DNA from 2 places in the Paenibacillus sp. 01T47 genome. Region 2 is predicted to be linked to the other one. Evidence: predicted binding sites of a transcription regulator. Region 2 holds the regulator's gene; the other holds the start of a gene.
What was found. Region 2 encodes LexA, which represses DNA repair genes until DNA is damaged. Its sites were predicted from a motif close to CGAACATATGTTCG; they were not measured.
Positions count from the first base shown of each region.

Region 1: AC1DOV_RS33545 (YhjD family protein) is a predicted target of LexA. The motif match lies at 4,672-4,685, and genes of this name have one in related genera.

Region 1 covers NZ_JBFTPA010000039.1:15,806-23,959, forward strand. The annotation lists gene AC1DOV_RS33520 (PadR family transcriptional regulator) at 137-469, shown strand; gene AC1DOV_RS33525 (FtsW/RodA/SpoVE family cell cycle protein) at 466-1,833, shown strand; gene AC1DOV_RS33530 (hypothetical protein) at 2,001-2,213, opposite strand; gene AC1DOV_RS33535 (AIM24 family protein) at 2,411-3,205, opposite strand; gene AC1DOV_RS33540 (TerD family protein) at 3,269-4,009, opposite strand; gene AC1DOV_RS33545 (YhjD family protein) at 4,242-4,643, opposite strand; tRNA gene AC1DOV_RS33550 (tRNA-Arg) at 4,817-4,893, opposite strand; gene AC1DOV_RS33555 (HD domain-containing phosphohydrolase) at 5,074-6,225, shown strand; gene AC1DOV_RS33560 (hypothetical protein) at 6,461-6,652, shown strand; partial or broken gene AC1DOV_RS33565 (hypothetical protein) at 6,907-8,154, shown strand, end outside.
Region 2 covers NZ_JBFTPA010000002.1:288,390-296,543, forward strand. The annotation lists gene AC1DOV_RS05305 (ABC transporter permease) at 1-669, opposite strand, end outside; gene AC1DOV_RS05310 (ABC transporter ATP-binding protein) at 659-1,378, opposite strand; gene yneA (cell division suppressor protein YneA) at 1,539-1,913, opposite strand; gene lexA (transcriptional repressor LexA) at 2,073-2,693, shown strand; gene AC1DOV_RS05325 (GNAT family N-acetyltransferase) at 2,780-3,190, opposite strand; gene AC1DOV_RS05330 (sporulation protein YjcZ) at 3,347-3,457, shown strand; gene AC1DOV_RS05335 (hypothetical protein) at 3,569-4,198, opposite strand; gene glnA (type I glutamate--ammonia ligase) at 4,716-6,044, opposite strand; gene AC1DOV_RS05345 (MerR family transcriptional regulator) at 6,089-6,499, opposite strand; gene AC1DOV_RS05350 (methionine gamma-lyase family protein) at 6,562-7,854, opposite strand; gene hflX (GTPase HflX) at 8,025-8,154, opposite strand, start outside.

The sequences.
Region 1 (8,154 bases), on a different contig from region 2:
TATGCATAAATATATCACCGATTAGCTATTATGGGAATCCATTCCTAAAATGATGTTGTAATCGGTGGTGGTCAACTATATACTTATACATAGATAATCGATGCATAGAAATGCGATACTTAAACAGGAGGGCGTTATGAAAATTAATAAGGAGCTTATGAAAGGCAGTACCGTTATTCTTATTTTGACACTGCTTGACCGTAAGGAAATGTATGGCTATGAAATGACCAAAGAAATTGAAAAAAGCTCGAGCGGTGTGTTTACTTTTAAAGAAGGGACGCTTTATCCGATCTTACATACGCTTGAGGTGGAACAGCTGGTTGAATCGTACTGGAATGAGGATGGCAGCCGCAAACGGAAATATTATCGCATCACAGCGCGTGGAAGAGGGCAGCTGGAGGAGAAGAAGCAGGAGTGGACGTTGTTTCGGACGACGGTAGACCGCGTAATCGGGGAGGGCCATGCATGAATAACAAACCTGTTCAGTATGAGTCGATTCAGGAATACTTAGTGCAGGTTTGCAGACATGTAAAAGCAAGAGATGTGCATCGTGACATCAAGGTTGAAATGCAGAACCATCTGGACGAGCTGGTGGAGGATAAGCTAAACGAAGGGTTATCAGAGGAAGAGGCGGTTCGTGCTGCTCTAGTCCAGATGGGTGATCCTGATCAGATCGGCAAGCAGCTTCATGCAGCACATAAGCCGGTTATGGAATGGGGATTAGCCGCACTTGTCGCAATAATGGTGGGTATTGGCCTGCTTGCTATGTATGCAATGGAATTCGCTTATAGTGATCAAAATATGTATAGTGGGTTTCAATTTTTTCTTAAGAAGGCAGTTTTCACAGCGATAGGTATCGTGTTCATCATTGGTATTTATTTTTTGGACTATCGAAAATGGGAAAAGTATTCATGGTACATTTATAGCGGAACAATTTTTTTGATGGTAGCCTGTATTTTTTATGCAGTCGAAGTCAATGGTTCGAAAAGCTGGCTCACAATCGGGTCTTTTACCTTTGATGTATATGGCACATCTCCTTACCTATTTATGATTGCTTTTGCAGGGACGTTGCTTGTTAAGCATAAGGAGAAGCAGGGACTATTCAGAAATTCATTTTACTTCGGAAAAATGGCGCTTTTATATGCGATCGTGCCCGCTATACTGTATAGCACGGCAAACTCCAATCTTAATTTTATTATATATTTATTTGGACTGACCGTATTAATGCTTTTTGTTGCAAAAACGTACAAGCTGTTTATAACCAGCGTGGGTTCAATCCTAACAGCAGGAACGGTGTTTATTATAAAAATAAATGATCCAGTTCGCTATAAATCCATATGGGAACGATATACCGCATTTCTAAATCCTACTGCTTCCCCTGATGATAAAAACTATTATCTCCAGAAATCCTTGGAATCTATTCGATTGGGAGGGATGTGGGGACAAGGATTTGGCGTTGAGAACCGAATGTTTCGCTATGTTTATAGTGAAATGGTCTTTACTTATTTGATCTACAGTCTTGGTTTGGTTTTTGGTATTGCTATAGTGCTGTTAGCCGTATTGCTGATTGTTAAAGTGATTGGCATGGCAAAAACACTCAAGGATGTATATGCTAGAGGTTTGGTCGTTGGCTCATTTTCAATTATTGGTTTTCATTTCGTCTGGAATATTCTGATGTCGTTTGGGCTGCTGCCTATTAATAGCATGACGATGCCTTTCATATCGTATGGCGGTACAAATGCCATTATCGAATTAATGGTCATGGGATTGCTGCTAAGCGTCAATCGGAGAAAAAATATGATCAGCTTACTAAATCGCGAGCCATCAAGATAAAAAAAGGACTATCCTATTGTAGAATATCTACAGTAGGATAGCCCTCTTGATTAGAAGCTGCCTGGAGCGGGTGGACGGGTAGGGTAATTTTGCTGATTGTTTTTGGAAACGCCAATGAACAGGAATAGGGCTGTAGTAAGATGCATGATCATGCCGAGAATAGGTATTCATGCTAATACAGATGTAATGATCCCCAAAATACTGCCTACGACTGGCTTATTATGTTGCGAGCAAAGAACAAGCGTTACGATATGAAGAATGAGCGTTGCAAATAATAGCGTGTATCCAGATAACATGACTAGGGTGCCACCCAGCAAGGGGATTCCTAAGATGCCTTCAATAATAGCAGTGACTAGTAAAAGTGTACCTGCAGCTTTCATTTTATTTTCCTCCTATTTCTATATTTAAATTATTCTATGGGGCAGTTTTTGTTTTCTGTTTATCTTTGTACGCAGCGAAAGCGATCCGGGTTACATGCTTTCAAGCAAAAAGGCAGCTATCCATAGGAGAGCAGCTGGTTTTCAAAGAAAACAGCCCTGCCGAACGATACGGCAAGGCTTATATCATTATCCGATGCTTATTTCAGAAACTTGCCGATAATTCCACCAAGCCCACTGTTGCTGTCATGTCCTCCTTGGCTGCCGCCAAAGGTGTTGTTGAATGCGCTGCTCTGCGTTTGCGGTTGGTAACGGTTGTCATCCATACCGAATTTCACGCCGCTCTCACGTTCAAATGGCTGTATAATAACAACCTGATTAGGGTCACTGAATTCGTACATATAAGATTCCCCGGAGGTTTGGCCAATAAGCGTTTTCCAGTTTACATCGATCTTCACACTTGGGGAAGGACCTGTCCAAGCTACGATGGCATCAGGATCTACACGGCAAGGGCCTTGCAAAACCAGTGGATTGCCTTTGGTTTTTACGGCAACCTGTGCGCCCTGTCCGTTGTAAGTAAGTTTGGATGTAAACAAGCCGCGCTGGGAGAGGACACCCGTTCCAATGATGGTAACGCCATAATGACAAGTATCCGTAAATGCGAGCAGATCCTCACTCTCAACACTTACGCTTTGCCATGGTCCGCCTTGCTCTAAATTAATGATTGTAACATGAGAGTTCTCATCCGCGAGATATACGATGCCTTGTCCTTCGACTTCCATAATCTCTAAGTTTTCTCCCGTTACTTTACGCATACCATGGTTGATCACTTGTCCGATAACATTTCCGGAATTCGTTCCTAACAACCGCTTAGAATATTTGAATTTCTTGTTATAGGCTTGATCAGCAACCATCGATCCTTTTTTGGCAAAAAACTGGCCTTGTCCTTCTGCTTTCAAAAATAATTCCCGTTCGACCTGGAATTGAAACGGCATGCGGGGTAACCTCCATATAATATATAAAATGAAATTATAGCTGCTTCATTAACAAGTAAGCTGTTACATTGCCCCGTAATGCGCACATATGCCCACTAGATCAAGCGACAAGCCTGTTCCAACAGCATTAAATTTCCATTCATTGCCGTGGCGATATACTTCTCCAGCTAGGATGGAGATTGAGGTGGAATAGTCCTCGGATAGATCAAATCGGCAGATCTCGGCTCCGTTTGCTTGGTTCACGACACGGATATATGCATTGGAAACTTGTCCAAAGTTTTGGTTTTTGCGAATAGCTTCATCAATTGTAACGGTAAATACGATTTTTTGGATATCCAAAGCTACTCTGGATAATTGAATTTCAACCGACTCATCGTCACCGCTGCCTTGTCCGTCACGGTTATCACCCTTATAGCGTGTTGATCCATCGGGGCTCACGAGATTGTTGTAGAAAACGATATGACTAGTGGAAGAAACCGTGTTTGTCTGATTCAGCATAAACACCTCTGCATCTAGGTCATAGCTCTGGCCTTGCAGGTTATTTGTGTCCCATCCAAGTCCGATTTTCAATAAATCAAGCCCTGCATTATTTTTGGTCAAATCCAGCTTCTGTCCTTTGGTAAGGATAAGCCCACCATTAGGACTGGCCTGAGGAGCGGGAGCTGCGCCAAAAGCGTTATTTATTGATCCGCCCTGAATACCCCCTTGTTGGATACCGCCTTGCTGAATACCGCCCTGTTGAATGCCGCCTTGGCCTCCAAGAATGTTGGATGGTCTTCCTGGCGGATTTAAATTAATTCCCATATGAACTGCCTCCTCAATGCATAATAAAAAGCTGTTTTTTCGACAATAATTTTGGTTAAAACTGTATGTTTTGTAGAACGATATGAAACTATTTGTAGTATAGCAGATTGGAATGGAAGATTATAGCGTTGTATGACGAAATTACGAGTAGAGAAAAGAGCCTCACTTCAATAGTGAGACTTCTTAAGAAGCTTTAAGAGGATCGTCTGTTTTTTTGATCATCGAGGGATGCTTATTTAGTGAAAATCTCAGCACTATAGGTTGAAATACACTTATTTATCTCATTACGTATGTAGGCATGCGAATAAGCAATCTGGTCTTCAAAACCGCGGCAATTATAGCAATAGCTGATCTGTTCAGCAGTGTTTTTATACATGCACAGAGTAATGCTTTTCTGAAGGAGCTGCTGTGTATTTGTTGTTAGATCTGTTTTCATTTTTGCAATCATAATGTCTGCTGCCCTAGTAAAAATAGAACGTAAAGTTCGCGCTTTTCTCTCAAGCTCGCGTCTATTTCGTTCAACAATAACGAGAGCTAGTGGAAGGATAATAGCTTTGTGAAGAAGCTGTATCTCATCGTGAGCAGGTGGATGGTACAGGTATGAATTGTTTACTTTGGACAACGGCATGGCCATTTGTAAATCACCTCATGCACATTATATGCGAACAAACGTTCCGTAGTCAATGTATCCTGATCAGGTGTCTTATAAAAATTATTCGACACTAGTCTAATTGGTGTGGTGTAGATGAAAACAAAAAAAGCTTATTGCCGGCATTAGCAATAAGCTTTATATTTTCGTGAAAGAAATGGCGCGCCCGAGAGGGCTCGAACCTCCCACCTAACGTTTAGGAAACGTTTGCTCTATCCGGATGAGCTACGGACGCGCAGCAACATTGATTATAGCATGGGTGCTTTAGGTGAAGCAAGATTAACCATTTTAGTGTAAGACTATTGTATTTTTTTGTCGAATAACTGCGCTTTTATATGGAATCAAGAGGATAAAAAGCATGTAAAGGCGAATAGAGGTAAGGATAACGAGTTTGATCGGCTGGAGGATTGTTCGAATGCTTGAATTCCAAAATGAACCGCAATCGTTTCGATTGGATTTGTCGCCTGAACAAATGCTTAAGGTGATTTTTGAATATACAGCTAAAATAGCGAATGAAAAGAAGCTGGATGCTGTCCTTATCTTAATGGCCAATATGGGCAGAGAGATGGTCGTTGCAGATCGGTGCACCGTCTGGTTGATTGATGCTGCTCGCAATGAGCTTTTTACAGCGGTAGCTCACGGGGCTTGCGAGATACGGATTCCTTACGGCAGCGGGCTGGTAGGAAGTGCTATAAGCACGGGACAATCTATTTTTATAGATGACGCCTATGAAGATCCAAGGCACAATCCGGATAACGACTTAAAGACCGGTTATCGGACGAAATCGATTATGACGATCCCTTTTCACAATAATCAAGGAGAAGTAATTGGTGCCTATCAAGCCATAAACAAACTAACAGAGAAGCAGATATTCTCGGTGAAAGATATGGAATACTTATCGCTTGCTGCCTCTTACTCAGGCAAGTCGCTTGAGTCCATCATGCTGTATGAGGAAATAATAGAGACGCAAAAAGAGATTATTTTGGCAATGGGAAAAATCGGTGAAGGCCGCTCGCAAGAAACGGGCAATCATGTAAAACGGGTTGCACAATATTCATATGTTTTGGCAAAAGGACTAGGCATGAGTGATCCTGAAGCAGACATGCTGCGCAGCGCATCTCCAATGCATGATATCGGCAAAGTAGCTATTCCGGATGCTGTGTTGAAAAAACCAGGGAAGCTAACGGCAGAAGAGTATGAGCAGATTAAGGAGCATGCCATTATCGGTTACCGATTATTGCACAATTCCAAGAGACCGCTGCTGCAGGCTGCGGCGATCGTGGCTTGGCAGCATCATGAAAAGTGGGACGGTACCGGATATCCGCAAGGCCTTAAGGGTGAGGCTATTCATATATATGGGCGAATTACTGCGCTGGCAGATGTATTTGATGCTTTAAGCAGCGCAAGAATGTACAAAGAGGCTTGGGGGATGGATCGCATTTTGGGACTGATCAAAGAAGAACGGGGGAGGCATTTTGACCCTCAGGTGGTAGATGCTTTTTTTGAACAGCTGCCGCTTCTTTTGGAAATAAGAGATCGTGATGCTGATTGGCTGGAGAAGGAGTAGAAGCTGCTTGCAGACCTTGTTGGGGTGAACCCAATGAGGTCTTTTTTGTTTTTAAATTCAGTGTCTTCCAAGCCTTGATTTAATAAATATAGGGCGCTTGCTTGTACTTTGCTTGAAAGGCTAGGTATTTACCGTGTTCGAAAACCATTTTGGACATAGACTGATTTAGTTATTATAAACACGTTATAAGCTAGAGCGGATTACAAGCTAAATAGCGGAGGGTGATAAAACGTCTATGAACAAAAGGCTTCAAGGGCAGAAAATAAATGAAGCGATTTACAAATTGGAATCAGCGAGAAATTTAATTAAAACGAAACACTTAAAACACGCTGAGCAGCAAATACATGAAGCAGTCGCTTCGATGGGCAGTATTGTTCATAAAAAACGGAAGAAAAATGCAAAATCTGATCTTATTGGAGGTGTATAGAGTTGGCGCATAAACGGTCGAAATGCTTAAGAAAACTAAACTTAGCGATTGTTGAGCTGCGGAAGGCCAGAAGGCTTACACGTAGAGATAAAATTAGAAGAGCTAAAGTTGATGTGAAGGACTCTATCATAATCCTCAATAGTGCTTTGAAATGCCTGGGCGGCCATTCTTCAAAACCGAGTAAAAGAGTAAAAAGGTGCGTAAGGGGGCCAAGAGGGTATAGAGGGTCGAAGGGAGATAAAGGACCTCGAGGTTTGAGGGGGCACAGAGGTTTTCGTGGAACGGATGGAGAAACAGGCGCAAAAGGAGCAACTGGGGCAACGGGAGCTGCGGGCAGTCCTGGGGCAGCAGGTGCTGTTGGGTCAACAGGTGCCACGGGAGCTACAGGAACTACAGGAACTACAGGTGCTACAGGAGCAGGCTTAAATGGTATTGTTGCATTTAATCCACTCGCAGCACTTGGCTATCAAGCAGGGCAAGTGGTTACGTTTAATGGGAGCTCGTATGTTGTAAATACGTCTTCTCCAGTAGGAACACCCGGTGTTTCGCCAGACTATACGCTGCTTGCAGCAAGCGGAGTAACTGGTGCTACAGGAGCGGGAGTAGGTCTAGATGGCGTCGTGACTTATGATCCACTCGCAGCATCGGGGTATCCAGTCGGTCAGGTCATAACGTTTAACGGAAGGACCTATGTGGTGAATACGGCGCCGCCAACAGGCACACCAGGTACTTCGCCGGATTATACGCTGCTTGCAGCGAGTGGTGCTACAGGTGCGACGGGTGCAACAGGAGCGGGAGTAACAGGTGCAACAGGAACAACGGGATCTACAGGTGCGACAGGAGTCGGTCTAGGCGGAGCAGTAGTATTTGATCCACTCGCAGCACCGGGCTATCCTCTTGGTCAAATTGTGACGTTTAACGGCAGCACTTATATCGTGAATACAGTTCCGCCAACAGGCACACCTGGAACTTCACCGGATTATACACTGCTTGCGGCGAGTGGTGCTACAGGCGTGACGGGTGCAACAGGAGCGGGAGTAACAGGTGCAACAGGAACAGATGGAGCAACGGGTGCAACAGGATCGACAGGCGCAACGGGAGCTGTTGGTGCAACAGGTGCGACAGGAGTAGGAGTAACAGGAGCGTCAGGAACGACGGGATCTACCGGAGCTACAGGAGTCGGACTAAGCGGAATTGTAGTATTTGATCCACTCGCAGCTCCAGGATATCCAGTAGGTCAGGTCGTAACGTTTAATGGAAGCACGTATATCGTGAATATGGCACCACCAACAGGCACGCCAGGAATTTCGTCAGATTATACGCTGCTTGCGGCGAGTGGTGCTACAGGTTCTACGGGTGCTACGGGAGCGGGAGCAACAGGTGCCACGGGAACAGATGGAGCAACGGGTGCAACGGGATCGATAGGCGCAACGGGAGCTGTTGGTGCAACAGGTGCGACAGGAGTAACAGGAGCGTCAGGAACGACGGGATCTACAGGAGTC
Region 2 (8,154 bases):
GCTCAACACGACTTGGCCATCAGGTGAATAGGAACGAAGCTGTATTTGCTTCTGATATAAAGCCCCTGGTACACGATTTAACTTCTCAAATTGCTGATAAACCGTTTCATCATAGGGATTGGCATCGATTTGCTCTCGAATTTTTCGTTTCGACTCTTCATCAATAAATCCCATTGTCGCTCCATAGTTAAGAACGATAGTACCTAATACATTCGTTGCTTCTCCTTGATTGATGTCATTTCCAAAAGCGGAAAGCATCTCAATATCTGTACCTATAATTTCGGTTTGAATTTGTGAAGTAAGCCCATCTAACGTCATCGTCTCCATATAGTTGAGCTGTTGATATGGTGATGCCGCTTTGACATGTTCGATTTGTCTCATGATGTCAAGCTTTTGCTTGGTTAACTTGCCTTTCTGCAAAGAATCTTCATCAGCTGTGGATGCTCCGCCGCCAGCGTATGCTCCTGTACTGGCTGTGACCGTTATTTCATCCATCTTCAAGTAACTATTCATTTGTTTCTCAATGTAAACTTGAGCAGATTCACCGATACTGAGTGCGATTATTATTGCTGCACATCCAATAGAAATACCCGCAGCGCATAATGCCGTTACAACCTTTCTACGCCTTACCTGATCCCATGATAATCTTGAAATATCACTAATTCTCAATTTGAATTCCCCCCGCAAGCATACTTTCTCGTGCGGCTTCCTGATCCGTTACGAGATAACCATCTCGCAGCGTGATAATTTTTTCCGTTTGTGCTGCTACCTCACGTTCATGAGTTACGATAATAAAGGTAGTATCCATCGTTTTATTCAACTGCTTCAAAATCATAATAATTTCTTCCTCTGTTTTGGTATCCAAATTACCGGTAGGCTCGTCCGCAAAAATAACTGATGGCTCTGTTATCAATGATCTTGCAATACTGACACGCTGTTGTTGTCCTCCCGAGAGCTGAGATGGGAATAACTCTGCTTTATCAGGAATTCCCATCTGCTCTAATAACGAAAGAGCTTTTTTCTTCCGTATTGAAGGATGCATCGATTGAAATACAAGCGGAAGCTCCACATTTTCCCTAACCGTCAAGTTGGCTATCAACTCATACGCTTGAAAAATAAATCCGATATGCTTCCGTCTAAACTCTGCCAAGCGGTTTTCATTCATCGTTACAATATTATGGTCCGCAATAAAGATTTGGCCTTCTGTAGGCTTCATTAAGCCAGCCATTAAGTTCAGTAAAGTAGATTTACCGGAACCGGAGCTCCCTAACAACGCAATCATTTCTCCCTTATGTACGTGAAAGCTTATTTTCTGCAGTACAGTGGTTGTTTCATGCCCATTCATAAATGAGTGGGATAACTCTTCAACTCGTAACAAAATAGCATCTCCTTTCAGTCCCCTTTAATAGACGGCTAAACTAAGGGTTAACCCTGCAGTAAACATAAAAAAACTTTCTAAAGAAGTAGATTGGCCTGCATCTACTTTAAATAGAAAGTAATTTTTTGTATGAACTATTGAATTGTAATGGAAAATCAAGCTAAATGCTAGGAATAATTAACTTCTGTCCTGGCTTTATTACTGTTGATTGCAGATCATTCCGATCTTTAATCAAATATACGATATATCTGATATCATGGCTGCCATCTGAAACTTGTTTTGCTATATTCCAGAGTGTATCACCTGATTGCACCCTAATAATTTGTTCTTCCGCGGAAGCGGCTTCGGGAGTATTACTCGAAGCGTATGTCCCCATAAGTAGGAAGCTCGTAAACAATAAGAAAAACACAGCAGTGCAAACGACGAGTTTAACAGTATGACGCTTTATGAAATGCCTAATCAAGCGGTTGACCTTTGTTGCTTTGTTCGTATCTTGTTTATGAATGGTTCTATAAAAACTTGGACTGGTTATCATTTATCAACACCCCAAACGTTTGTTCTGTTTTTAGATTACACGAACAAACGTTTGGTGTCAACGAAAAAAATACGAACCTCTGTACTTAAGAACTTATGTTTGTACGAACTCGAGTTCTATGTTATAATTTTTTGCAAACCTACTAATGGAGTGATTGCAGTGTCGAAGATTTCTAACCGACAACATTCAATTCTTGAATTTATTAAGAATGAAGTTCGGGAGAAAGGCTATCCACCCTCCGTTCGAGAAATCGGCGAAGCTGTTGGATTGTTGTCCAGTTCAACCGTTCACGGTCATTTGGACCGTCTAGAGAAAAAAGGTTTAATACGCCGAGATCCTACTAAACCGCGTGCTATTGAAATTTTGGATCAAGAAGGCTCTGATGGCATTATCCCGCTATCCGTAGCTAGAGTACCTATTGTTGGTAAAGTTACCGCTGGTGTGCCAATTACTGCTACAGAAAATATTGAAGAATATTTCCCGCTTCCTTCCCATTTTGTTGGTGACAGCAGTGTTTTTATATTGAATGTCATGGGTGAGAGTATGATTGAAGCAGGTATTCATGACGGGGATTATGTTATCGTTCGTCAACAACAAACGGCAAACAATGGTGAGATCGTCGTTGCAATGACTGAGGACGACGAAGCAACAGTCAAAACATTTTACAAAGAGAAAAATCATATTCGTTTGCAGCCGGAAAATTCCACAATGCAGCCTATATTACTTCAAAATGTAACGATTCTAGGTAAAGTCATTGGACTTTTCCGTGATATTCATTAATACCAACTCATATGTACATAAAGAAAAGGCTGAATCAACGTATTTGCAACGTTGATTCAGCCTTTTCTTTGACTATTACATTAACTTTATTGCTTAAAGGGTTGGTAACGTCTGCCATTCTCAAACCTTTCAACAAAATTCTGATTTGTGAGCTCTCCAATGACATGGGTCCAAAATTGTTGTGCGGGAACATTTCGTTCAAGCTGATACAGCTCCCACAATCCGCTATGCTTTTGTATAACTAGCTTAGCTGCTTGTTTACCAACACCAGATCTTCTATATTTTCGCATAATAAAAAAATGTGCAAGTAAATTATAGTGTCTGTCATTTTCATTTACTTTTTTGGTTAATGCAAAGCCAGCGATCTCATCGTTCACAGTTACGATATAAGGAAAATCAGCATCGGATTCTTGCCAAAAATTTTCCCAATCGGACAATTGTGAATATAATCCTGAAGAATTTACAGCAGCATCCGTATACGCTGTAAAATCGTACATATAAAGCTGAAGCTAATTATTTATACAAACCTGCTTCTTTAACTTAAAAACGCAATGCCTGCATCAATTAATCAGCAAATGACAAACACCCAATCACTATGAATTTATCACGCATAACATACTGTGTATTCAACTCGTAAGGAGGTGCATTGAAAAATGTCCGGTTACGTGGGTGGAGCTTTCTCAAGCTTAGGAATCATCTTAGTATTATTCATTCTACTGGTGATCATTGCTTGCAGTTGCGGCGGCTTTGGCTTCGGATATTAATTCGTATTTGAGCCATTCTTCATATTAACAAAAGAAGATCCATTTGATGGATCTTCTTTTTGCTATTCATGCTCCTTTCAGCCACTACTTTGTTATTTAGATGGAGAGATTTTAAATTACACGTTTTCTTAGCAATACTGCTGTTGTTCTTAAATTAGAAATTCGTATTAGCTTCTTGCGGTCAAGTTTCGGATAATCATAAAGTAATCCTTCATATACAATTTGCATTTGCTCATGTTTAAGAAAATCATGAGGTGTAACTTGCGCGGATGGTCGTTCCCACAAGTTTATACCACTGCTCCGCATGGCTTCAGCAACAAACTGGGAGCAGAAATATGAATCTGTTGGCTCGATATTAAGCTCAAGCAGTACACCTAACAATCCGATTAAATTGTATCGGTAATTTTCTTTATTTTTTTCAAACTCACGAATGTATTGAAGCAATGCGGCATGTTGTTTTTCTGATAAAGCAATCTTTAGAAGAACACAGCGCGTATTAGGGAAATATCGAAACGTTCCAGTATAGACGTTTTCTTTGACAAATCCAGCGATTAGCGGGTTGTTTGCACGTTTACGCCCAAAGCTGTATATATTCTTCAGATTTATATCCAGTGCAAGTGAAGCGTGATTATAGGGTGCACCAGTAAATAATTTGATCATTCGAGTAAACCATGTGCCCGTGTCCGTAAGCAACACATAAATACTGCCATTGGTTTCTTCATCTATTCTAGTTTCTGTCATGCTGCTCACCTCATTTATCGTTGATTATCCAGATTATAATTAGGTCGTTTTGAGTTTAAGATATATGTCACGATTTCGTTTATTAGCTTGGGTTGATTAACTGTTATGAATATAACAACTATATAACCACCCGAATAGTACTAACTCTATGTGGTACTGGCTCTAGTCAACCTAAAAAAGACCAGCCACGAACACATTATCCATGTGTTTGACTGATCCTATAAAGGTTTGTTTTACTAATGACGCATATATATCATCAACATACAAGCACTAGACCGTAGCTCTTAGACCTGTATACTTTTCTTTAGGCGCGATTTGAGTCCACTGCTTAATTATGGCTCTGATAATCTTTAAAACCAAACTCAGCGCATCTTAGACGTTGCTGAGCGATGATATAGGTTACTTATCGACATATGATTAACATATGCCTGTGCCTTCACTTCATTAGGCTTTATTTCAGCTGTATAACTGTACGCAAAAAAAACCTCAACGCCAGCAGCGTTGAGGTTTTTGAATTTTAGTAAAGCGTTAAATACTGATCGCGTTCCCATTGGTGAACTTGTGTGCGGTACATATCCCACTCAATTTCTTTAAGCTCGTAGAAATGAGCAAGAGCATGATCACCCAGCGCATCGCAGATGATGTCGCTTCTGAGCATTTCGTCCAGTGCTTCTTTCAAATCAAGCGGTAAGCTCGGGATGCCTGCATCCTGACGCTCTTCCTCTGTCATGATATAGATGTTCCGATCTGTTGGTGCTGGTAAAGGCAGCTTGTTTTGAATGCCATCAAGACCAGCTCTGAGCATTACAGCAAGTGCCAAATACGGGTTAGCAGCTGGATCTGGATTCCGTACTTCTACACGTGTGCTAAGACCACGCGAAGCAGGAATACGGATCATCGGCGAGCGGTTGCTTGCAGACCATGCTACATAACAAGGCGCTTCATAACCAGGCACAAGACGTTTATAGGAGTTAATTGTTGGATTCGTAATGGCAGCCATTGCACGCGCATGAAGCAGAATTCCTGCCATGTAGTGACGAGCAGCAGCACTTAGGCCAAGCTTGTCCTTCTCATCGTAAAACACGTTCGTATCGCCTTTAAACAACGATTGGTGACAGTGCATACCCGAACCATTCACGCCAAACAACGGTTTAGGCATAAATGAAGCATGCAAGCCATGCTCGCGAGCAACTGTTTTTACGACTAGCTTAAATGTTTGAATTTGGTCAGCCGCTTTAATCGCGTCGGCATATTTAAAGTCGATCTCATGCTGGCCTGGTGCCACTTCATGATGGGATGCTTCAATCTCGAAGCCCATTTCTTCAAGTGTCAAAACGATTTCACGGCGACAGTTCTCACCCATATCCATAGGTGCTAAGTCGAAGTAACCGCCTTGGTCATTAAGCTCAGTCGTAGGTTCGCCGCGCTCATCGGTTTTGAACAAGAAAAATTCCGGTTCTGGACCAACGTTCATTGCTGTGTATCCTAGATCTTCTGCTTCCTTCAGTGCACGTTTCAAAATACCGCGCGGATCTCCAGCGAATGGCGTTCCGTCTGGCATGTAAATATCACAGATCAAGCGAGCAACACGATCTTGAGTTACCCATGGGAATACAACCCATGTATCAAGATCAGGATACAGATACATATCTGATTCTTCAATACGTACATAACCTTCGATAGAAGAACCATCGAACATCATTTTGTTATCCAACGCTTTTTCAAGCTGGCTTACAGGAATTTCAACATTTTTAATTGTTCCGAGCAAATCCGTAAATTGCAAACGAATAAATCGAACATTTTGTTCCTGTGCTATACGTCTAATATCGTCTTTAGTGTAACTCACAGAATCATCTCCTTAGTTTGCGAAGCAATAGTTATCATGTTAAATTAGCGCTTATTTAAGAAACGAGTCAATTGTCCTTGAATTAGCGAAGCTTGTCCAGGTCTCTTCTCCAGCAATTGCTGTTTAAGCAGTCGGTGAAGCTGCTGATCGGATAGCTCACGGCGCTTCACTTCCGATTGCTCACTGACAATTGTCGCATCATCAGATTCCTTGGATACAGGATTCATTACTTGCTTAATGCCGGCGATATTAACGCCCTTCTCAATTAACGATTTAATTTCCAAAAGCCGTTCTACGTCATTAAATGAAAATAACCGCTGATTGCCTGCTGTTCTTGCAGGAACGATTAGTTCATGCTGCTCGTAATAACGGATTTGGCGGGCTGTTAAATCCGTCAGCTTCATAACGATGCCGATGGGAAATAAGGCCATATTTCTGCGAATATCATCAGCCATGTCGCATCAACCTTCCAGTCGCTCTTTTATATGTTCATTCTAACCGTTACAACGCAAATGTGTCAAGTTATGTAAGGTTTAATCACAATTAAACCACTGTCTACAAGGCGATATAATGCGGTTAAAACACCATATTTAGCGTGAGCATACGTCAGTCCACCCTGCATATATGCAATGTAAGGTTCGCGTATTGGAGCATCAGCTGATAGCTCTAAACTGCCTCCTTGAATGAACGTTCCTGCCGCCATAATGACAGCATTCTCATATCCAGGCATATCCCAAGGCTCGGGAACCACATGCGAATCAACAGCAGCTGCCTGCTGTATCCCTTGAACAAAAGCGATTAAATGATCAGCTTGTCCAAAACGAACCGCTTGGATGAGATCTGTACGCGGCTCATTCCATCTCGGTTTTGTTTCGAACCCAAGCTCTTCAAATAAAGCAGCAGCAAGCACACTTCCTTTGATAGCTTGTCCGACCAAATGAGGGGCTAAAAATAAACCTTGGAACATGGAGCGAAGCGTGCCTAACATTGCGCCTACCTCGCCGCCGATGCCCGGAGCAGTCAAGCGGTAAGCAGCAGCTTCGACGGCAAAAGCTTTCCCGGCAATATAGCCCCCCGTTTCAGCTAAGCCCCCGCCTGGGTTTTTGATAAGCGAGCCTGCCATCAAATCTACTCCAACTTGAGTAGGCTCGAGCAGCTCTGTAAATTCACCATAACAATTGTCCACAAAAACAATCAGGTCCGGCTTTATTGCTTTTACCCTATTTACGATAGTTTCAATCTCCGAAACGGTAAATGAAGCTCTCCAATCGTAACCACGCGAGCGCTGGATACCGATGACCTTCGTTTTTTCCGAGATCGCTTGCTCAATTTGAGCCCAGTCCAATCCACCATCCTCAAGGAGCGCTACCTCGGAATATTTTACGCCCCAATCCTGCAAGGAGCCCATGCCGTCTCCAGGCTTGCCGATTACTTTATGCAGCGTATCGTAAGGTCTTCCCGTAACGTACAGGAGCTCATCCCCAGGGCGCAGCACTCCGAATAAGGCACAGCTGATTGTATGTGTTCCAGAAACGAAATGCGGCCTAACAATAGCCGCTTCCGCTCCCATTACCTCTGCGTAAACAAGATCAAGTATTTCACGTCCTCGATCATTATAGCCATATCCCGTTGAACCGTTAAAATGAAAATCGCTTACTTTGTGATGTTGAAACGCTTCTATGACCTTCCACTGATTCCGCTCAGCTATCTTGTCAATGCTGCGAAAGGCTTCTGAGGCAAGCACCTCGGACTGCTCTGCTAGCTGCTCTAGGTGCTCCCATAGTCTTTGGTTTACATGTTGCCTGTTCATTATGATATCTTCTCCTTAAATTTTGCGCAGCAAAATCACTTCGTAAGCATAAGCTTAAATTTTGCATAGCAAAATCACTTCGTAAGCATAAGTCTAAGTTTTGCGCAGCAAAACTACTTCGTAAGCATAAGCCTAAGTTTTGCACAGCAAAACTACTTCGTAAGCAAACCCTACTCAATATATTGTTTTAAACGATGACCGTGCTGCTCGTATTCCTGCTTACTCACATGAACGGTAAGTCGTAAGCTTTCTTCATTCACTTCTTGATTGATGACCTCGCCGCTTCGATAAGCAAGTGCG